DNA from 2 places in the Dyella aluminiiresistens genome. Region 2 is predicted to be linked to the other one. Evidence: riboswitches for the same ligand, from Rfam matches in the RefSeq annotation. Region 2 holds a riboswitch; the other holds the start of a gene.

Region 1 (4,213 bases), 480 kb from region 2:
GGGGCCGCATCGGCAACGCCACCACCGACGTCTACAAGAGCTGTCTGGCCAGCAATGCGCCAGCCGACAAGCGTCCGTTCACCTTGGTCGCCGGGGTCGATGCCGATGGCACGCCACGGCAGCTGGCGGTAACGCCAGCGACCCCGGTCGCCACCTGCATGGCCGGGCAATTCGCGCGCTGGAAGTTGCCGACGCCGCCCACGCAGCCGAAGCCCTACCCGATCGAGATCGATTTCAGCATCGCACCCGCGACCCACTGAGCCGGCGTCGCCCGCTGCTCAGTCGGCCGCCTTGCGGGCCGCCAGTTCTGCGGCCATCGCCTGGCTCATCAGGTACTTCTGCACCTTGCCGGTCACCGTCATCGGGAAGGTCTCGACGAAGCGCACATGGTGCGGCACCTTGAAATAGGCCAGGTGGTGGCGGCAGTAATCCTGGATTTCCGCCTCGCTGGCACCGTGGCCTTCGCGCAAGCGCACCCACGCACAGACCGCCTCGCCGAGCTTGGCATCGGGCACGCCGAATACCTGCACGTCGAGTACCTTGGGATGGGTATAGAGGAACTCCTCGATCTCGCGTGGATAGATGTTCTCGCCACCGCGAATGATCATGTCCTTGAGCCGCCCGACAATCCGGCAATAGCCATCCTCGTCGAGCACCGCCAGGTCACCGGTATGCATCCAGCGTGCCTCGTCGATGGCCTCGCGGGTGCGCGCGGCATCCTGCCAGTAACCCAGCATCACCGAATAGCCGCGGGTGCACAGCTCGCCCGTCTCGCCACGCGGCACGATGCGACCCTGGCCGTCCACCAGCTTCACCTCCAGATGCGGATGGATGCGTCCGACGCTGTCCACCCGACGTTCCAGCGGATCGTCCGGCACGGTCTGGAAGCTCACCGGGCTGGTCTCGGTCATGCCGTAGGCGATGGTGATCTGGTCCATGTGCATCTCGCTCACCACCCGGCGCATCACTTCGATCGGGCACGGCGAACCAGCCATGATGCCGGTGCGCAGGCTGCTCAGGTCGAACTCGCGGAAACGCGGATGCTCCAGCTCCGCGATGAACATGGTCGGCACGCCATGCAGCCCGGTACAGCGCTCTTCGGCCACCGTTTCCAGGGTCGACAATGCATCGAAACCCTCGCCCGGAATCACCATGCAGGCGCCGTGCGTGACGCAGGCCAGGTTGCCCAGCACCATGCCGAAACAGTGGTAGAACGGCACCGGAATGCATAAACGGTCCTGCTCGCTCAGGCGCATCGCCTCGCCGATGAACCAGCCGTTGTTGACGATGTTGTGATGGGTCAGCGTGGCGCCCTTGGGCGCACCGGTGGTGCCCGAGGTGAACTGGATGTTCACCGGGTCATCGAACGACAGCTCGCCCTGCAGCGCACGCAACCGTGCCAGTGCCTCGGCGTCGGCCAGAGTGGCCAGTTCACGCCAGGCGCGGGTACCCGGCGCCGGCGCGTCGTCGAGCAGGATCACCTCGCGCAGTTCGGGCAGGCGGACCGCGGCCAGGCCGCCCGGTGCGGCGGCATCCAGCTCGGGCGCCAGCGCGCGCAGCATGTCCAGATAGTGCGAGGTCTTGAACCGGCGCGGCAGCACCAGCGCACGGCACTGCACCTTGTTGAGCGCGTACTCCAGCTCGTGCAGGCGGTAGGCCGGGTTGATATTCACCAGGATCAGCCCCGCCCGGGGTGCGGCGAACTGCAGCAGTACCCACTCCGCCCGGTTCGGTGCCCAGATGCCGATGCGCTCGCCGCGCGCCAGTCCCAGTGCCAGCAGACCGGCAGCAAGCCGCTCGACCTCGGCATCGAACGCGCGGTAATCCATCCGCACTCCCTGTTCGCGCACCACCAGCGCGGGCCGGTCCGGATGCGTCGCGGCAATACGCTCGAGCAGCGTGCCGATGGTGTCGCCCAGCAGGGTTTGGGTACTGGCCCCCTGGACATAGCTTGGTGAAGCCGTCATGGCATCCCTCCGTCATCTGCGCCAGAGCATAACCGGCAGGCGACAAGCGATCCTCCGCGCCTGCGGCTCCCCCATGCCATGGCCGCACGGCCACGCCACGCCACAACCGGCACCAGCACTGGCAGCGAGCCACTTATCCACGGCTTATACACAATTTATTGGGTTGACCAGCCCCTTTCGGCCCGATATGTTGTGCCGGTCGGTGCCCAGTCAGACGCGATCGTCGACCGGGCTTAAAAGGGAATCCGGTGCAAACCCGGAACTGCCCCGCAGCGGTAAGCGGAAACGAACGCCTTGATATCGCACTGGCTCGCAGCGGCCGGGAAGCGAAGGCCAGTAGGTGGGTCGACTGACCCTCGTCCGCGAGTCCGAAGACCTGCCGGCACGGTGCAACCGGAATGTTGTGCCGATTGGTGACGGCCTCCGCGGGGAGGTGCGTCGTGCGCTGGGACCTCCGTGTCCCGCGCATGCGCGACCGCGGCGACCGCACCCCAGCCCTGCGCGAGGGAGCAGGCGGTCGATCACCACGGTCTGGAGCACACCGACATGCAATCTCTCGATACCGCCACCCGCGAGCGTTCCGGCGCCCGCGCGGAGTCGTCCGCATTTTCCGCCGGGGCCATCGAGGCTCCGGCCGCCACCAGCGATACACCGATGTCTGCCGCACCCGAGCAAGCCCCCGCCGAATCCTTCACCCTCACCCCGCCGCACAACCCGGCCCAGATGCGCGTGACCAAGCGCAACGGTGGCCAGGAGGGCGTCGACGTCAACAAGATCGTCAAGGCGGTGACTCGCTGTGCCGACGGCCTGCACGCGGTCGACCCGATGCGGGTGGCGCTGAAAACCATCGGCGGCCTGTACGACGGCGCCACCACGCAGGAGCTGGACCAGCTTTCGATCCGCACCGCCGCGGCGCTCACCGCGGAGGAACCCGAATACGGCCAGCTCGCCGCGCGCCTGCTCGGCGGCTACATCGACAAGGAAGTGAGCGGCCAGGAAATCCAGAGCTTCTCGCAGTCGGTCGCGCACGGTGTCGAGGTCGGCATCCTGAATGAGCGCTTGCGCGATTTCGTCGCGCTGAACGCGCGCAAGCTCAACGACGCGATCGACCCGCTGGCCTCGCGCCGCTTCGAGTATTTCGGCCTGCGCACGGTCTACGACCGCTACCTGCTGCGCCACCCCACCAAACGCTACGTGATCGAGACGCCGCAGTACTTCTTCATGCGCATTGCCTGTGCGCTGGGCGGCAACGACATCGGCGAGACGCTGGAGCTGTATCGCCTGCTGTCGTCGCTGGAATACATCGCCAGCTCGCCGACGCTGTTCAATGCCGGCACCTCGCACGAGCAGCTCAGCTCGTGCTTCCTGCTGGACTCGCCGACCGACTCGCTGGAGTCGATCTACGACAAGTACGCCGACGTGGCCAAGCTGTCGAAGTTCGCCGGCGGCATCGGCCTGGCCTACTCGCGCGTGCGTTCGCGCGGCTCGCTGATCCGCGGCACCAACGGCCATTCCAACGGGCTGGTGCCGTGGCTGAAGACGCTGGATGCCTCGGTCGCCGCGGTGAACCAGGGCGGCAAGCGCAAGGGCGCGGCCTGTGTGTACCTGGAACCCTGGCACGCCGACATCGAGGAGTTCCTCGAACTACGCGACAACACCGGCGACGAGGCGCGCCGCACGCACAACCTCAACCTGGCCAACTGGATTCCCGACGAGTTCATGCGCCGGGTCGAGGCCGACGGCGACTGGTCGCTGTTCGATCCCAAGCGGGTACCGCACTTCGTCGACAGCTGGGGCGAGACGTTCGAAACGGCGTATCGCCAGGCCGAGGCCGATGGCCTGGCGAGCAAGACGGTCAAGGCACGCGAGCTCTACGCGCGCATGCTGCGCACGCTGGCGCAGACCGGCAACGGCTGGATGACCTTCAAGGACCGCAGCAACGCCACCAGCAACCAGACCGCCAAGGCGGAAAACGTCATTCACCTATCGAACCTGTGCACCGAAATCCTGGAAGTCACCAACGCCGGCGAGACGGCGGTGTGCAACCTGGGCTCGATCAATCTTTCGCGGCACGTGACGGACGGCGCGTTCGACTTCGACAAGCTGGCCGCCACCGTGCGCACCGCAGTGCGCCAGCTGGACCGCGTGATCGACCTGAACTTCTACCCGATCGCCACCGCCAAGGCCGCCAACAGCAAATGGCGCCCGGTGGGCCTGGGCGTGATGGGCCTGCAGGATGTGTTCTT
Region 2 (4,213 bases):
GGGGTCGTCCGCGCCGCCGACGTCCTGCGGCCGCATCAGGGTGAGGTAGCCGTGCACGTTCCAGTGGGCCAGGCGTGTGCCAGCCTGCGCTTCCAGGCCACGGATGCGAGCGCGGCTGATGTTCTCGGGGTAATAGCTGCTGTTCAGCGCGATCAGGTCGTGGATGCGGGTCTGGTAGGCATTCAGTGCCCAGTTCCAGCCCTGGCCCTGCTGCGACAGGCCCAGCTCGGCACTGCGCGAGGTTTCCGGTTTCAGGTGGGGGTTGGCCGACGGAATGCCGTAGTACGGGGGATAATAAAGGTCGTTGAAGGTCGGTGCGTGGAACGCACTGCCGTAGCTGGCCATCAGGCGCAGCCCGTGGTCGAAGTGGTAGCCCCAGGCTACGGCGCCGGTATCGTGGCCGCCGAACTGGCCGTTGTGGTCGTGTCGGGCCGACAGCTGCAGCTCGTTGCGTCCGAAGCTGCCCTGGTACTGCAGGAAACTGCCGGTGTCGTCGATCTGGCTGGCAAGGTAGCCGGTGCTGCTGGAAATGTGTTCCTGGCGGTAGTCCACGCCCGCGGTGAGCAACTGGTCCGCACCCAGGCGGATGTCGTTCTGCCACGACGCCTGATTGCGCCGCGAGTTGTAGAAGCCGGTCGGCGTCAGCGGGTAATACGTGCCGTAGTAGGTGCCCTGATAGAACGTGGACGCCAGGTCGCGGCTCTGTCCGGCACTCAGGGTAACTTTCCAGGGTTCCAGCGGCGAAAAGCTCAGGCGTGCACCGGCCAGCTGCTGCTCGTTGATCGCCCGGTTGCCGCCGTAGGGTGTGCCGCCGTATTCGACATCGTTGCGGCTGCGCAGGCCGGTCACCGCCAGTTCGGTGCCGTTGTCCCAGCGGTAGCCCGCATCGAGCAGGCCGTTCCAGTTGCGATAGGCATCGTTGCGCGGGTCGTCGGCGAAACAGCCCGCGCCGGCCTCGGCCGCGCCCATGCGGCACGACGGGAACCCATGGGTGTATTCGCCGCCCAGGCTGAGGTTGAGCCAGGCGTGCCGGTCACCGCCGGACAGGCCCACCTGGCTGCCCGCCAGTCCATGGCTGCCGGTGGTGACGGACAGGGAGGGCGTCAGGCCGCCGTGCTGCGAGCCGTGCCGGGTGAAGATCTGGATCACGCCACCGATGGCGTCGGCGCCATACAGGCTGGAACGCGGCCCGCGCACGATCTCGATACGCTGGATCTCGTTCACCGGAATCTGTTCGAGCGCGGGCAGGCCGGCGGTCACCGAACCGATCCGGATGCCGTCCACCAGCACCAGCGTATGGGTAGAATTGGTGCCGCGCATGAACAGCGAGGTCTGCTCGCCGAGCCCGCCCGCCTGAGTGATGGTGATGCCCGGTAGTCCCTGCAACAGATCCACCAGCGAGACCGGCTGCAGGCGCTGGATGTCGGCGCGGGTGATGACCGTGACCGAGGACAAGGCGTCGTCGGCACTGATCGCGGTACGTGTTGCGGTGACGATCACCGGGTCGAGAGTGGTATTGGCCTGGGCGGCCAGGGAGGCGGCGCTGGTCGTCAGGCATCCGAGCAGCGCAACAGCAAGCAGAGTTCTTTTCATCGTTCCAGTCCCAGCCGTGCGTCCCCGCGCGGCCTATGAGTTCGGGGGCTGGTGGTGCGTCGGGATCAGCTCGGAACGACGAAAGGGCCGAAAACAGGTGCCATCGCGCGGTTCGGCCTCGCCCACCGCGAGCCACCAGGACATCGAATCGGGCCGGTCTCCGGACTCGCGAGCGGCATGTACTGGACACACCTGGACGCGACGCCTTCCCGTGCAGGGCACAGTGGCATCAAGTAGTCGCGCCGATGACTCGCTTACCGTTGCGGGGGCAGCGCCGGGTTTGTCGTGTCGAAGACACATCGCACCGGCTTCCCGTTTCATCCCCCGGCCGGATTTGGCCGGGGAACACCCGAATCGCGCTTGATTTTAACCTGCGCGAACATTGTTAAACAATTATTTAATAATGAAAGGGATTGGAGTCCGCTTTGCACGGCGATTTTTTACATAATCCATGTATATCGGAATTGCTAAGAAAGTGTTGACAGTCACAAGCGGACAAACTAAGTTCGAGCGTCAGAGGGACCGAAGAGTTGATAGAGGGGCTTACGGCCGAAGTCCAGCGATGGTGCACTTCCCGGACGAAGTGTTACCCAAGCGTCGCGGGACTGCGGTTTGCGGGTTGTCAAGTCAGCTTCGGATTCCTTGGAGATTATCGCCAGCACTGTCTGACAGGCAGGTTGGCGTGGCCGTTGTCCAATTGCCCGTGATGGGCTGTTTTTGGGGAGATTACTGATGAATAAGCGCTTCGAGCGGGGCACGCACTACCGCCGTAATGCACTCGCTGCCGCCATGGCCGTGAGCCTCGGTTTCACCGGGCTTGCCTATGGCCAGGCCACGACCAGCAGCATTTACGGTACCGCACCGGTGTCCGCTGGTGAGACCGTCCAGGCCGTCAACACCCAGACGGGCCTGACCCGTTCGGTGGCGGTCGATTCGACCGGCCGTTACACCCTTATCAACCTGCCGATCGGTGACTACACCGTATCCCTGATGAATAATGGCTCTGCCGTTGCCACCAAGGAAAACGTGCATGTGGGCGTGGGCGCGGGCACCGCAGTGCCGTTCGCTGCCGCAGCATCGGCCCAGAATGCCCAGAACATGTCGGGCATCACCGTGACCGCCAACTCGCTGCCTGCGATCGACGTGTCCTCCACCCGCCAGACCTCGGTGATCACCGCCGCCCAGCTGAAGCAGCTGCCGCTGGCCCACAACGCCGAGTCCATCGCCATCCTCGCGCCTGGCGTCGCCGGCGGCAACGCCAGCCTCGGTACGGGCCCGGCTGGTACCCCGCTGATCTCCTTCGGTGGCGATTCGACTGCTGAGAACGCCTACTACATCAACGGCTTCAACACCACCGACCCGGTGGGTAACGCCGGTGGTATCGCGCTGCCGTACTTCGCGATCGCCGAACAGCAGACCATCACCTCCGGCTACGGCGCAGAATACGGCCGTTCCACCGGCGGCGTGATCAGCCAGATCGGTCACCGCGGTGGCAACCAGTTCCATGCCGGTGTCTATGTCACCTTTGCCCCGACCTGGGCGCAGAGCGGCTACAAGAACATCCACTACGCGAACCCGCAGTCGACCACCCCGGGGCAAGAGGTTGGCGACATGTTCGTCAATCGCCAGAAGAACGAGGATTGGAGCACGGTCTATGACGCTTACCTGTCGGGACCGCTGATCAAGGACAAGCTGTTCTTCTACATCACGGCCGAGGCCCAGCACGACAGCAGCAAGTCCACCGGTTCGGTCAATTCGCCCTACTACAACTCGCACAGCACCAGCCTGCCGAAGCTGTACGCCAAGGTCGACTGGAACATCAACGACAACAACATTCTTGAAGCCACCTATGCCTCGAGCAAGCTCGAGGATCTGTCGAACAATGCGTACAACTACGACTACAGCACGAATAGCGTGGGTAGCTACGCCGGCATCAACAATCCGCTGTATTCGAGCAAGTTCAACATCGGCATCCTGAAGTACACCTCGTACATCACCGACAACCTCACGCTGAGCGTGCTGGCCGGCAAGATGAAGAGCACGTACTACAGCTATCAACAGTCCTATCCGGGCTTCAACCCGGGAATGGCGGGCGTGGCCTCGACTTACAACCAGAACCCGACTGTCGCGGGCTATGGCAACACGAACAACAATGCGCTGACCATCCCCTCGCCGGACCATAGGTCCACCGAGAACAACTTCCGCATGGATCTGGACTGGAAGCTGGGCAACCACGACCTGAAGTTCGGTATCGACAACATGCGCAGCACCGACATGAGCGACGGTAGCCAGAGTGCGGGTCCGGGGTATTACTGGATCTACGGCAAGGAAGGTTCCAAGAACTTGTCGTCGCCCACTCTGCAGTGCAATGCGCTGGGTCAGTGCGTCGCCAACCCGGTCAATTACCCGAACGGTGGCGCGGTAGGTACCGGCACCAACGCTACCAGCTATTACGTCATCAAGCGGACGTATGGCGGCGTGGCCTCGTTCACGGTGGAGCAGAAGGCGCAGTACATCGAGGACAACTGGCAGATCACGCCCAACCTGCTGCTGAACCTTGGCCTGCGCAACGACCAGTTCACCAACTACAGTGCCGGCAACCAGCCCTACATCAGGGAAA

What was found. A riboswitch is a leader RNA that binds a small molecule or an ion and turns the genes downstream of it on or off. The one in region 2 is predicted to bind cobalamin.
Region 1: it holds a riboswitch for cobalamin, as region 2 does, so the genes downstream of both, RA164_RS01635 (ribonucleoside-diphosphate reductase subunit alpha) here and btuB (TonB-dependent vitamin B12 receptor) in region 2, are expected to answer to the same signal.

What each region holds. Positions count from the first base shown of each region.
Region 1 covers NZ_CP132911.1:413,936-418,148, reverse strand. The annotation lists gene RA164_RS01645 (peptidase C13) at 1-260, shown strand, start outside; gene RA164_RS01640 (AMP-binding protein) at 279-1,967, opposite strand; cobalamin riboswitch at 2,152-2,365, shown strand; gene RA164_RS01635 (ribonucleoside-diphosphate reductase subunit alpha) at 2,514-4,213, shown strand, end outside.
Region 2 covers NZ_CP132911.1:3,646,474-3,650,686, reverse strand. The annotation lists gene btuB (TonB-dependent vitamin B12 receptor) at 1-1,593, opposite strand, end outside; cobalamin riboswitch at 1,728-1,961, opposite strand; gene RA164_RS16255 (TonB-dependent receptor) at 2,326-4,213, shown strand, end outside.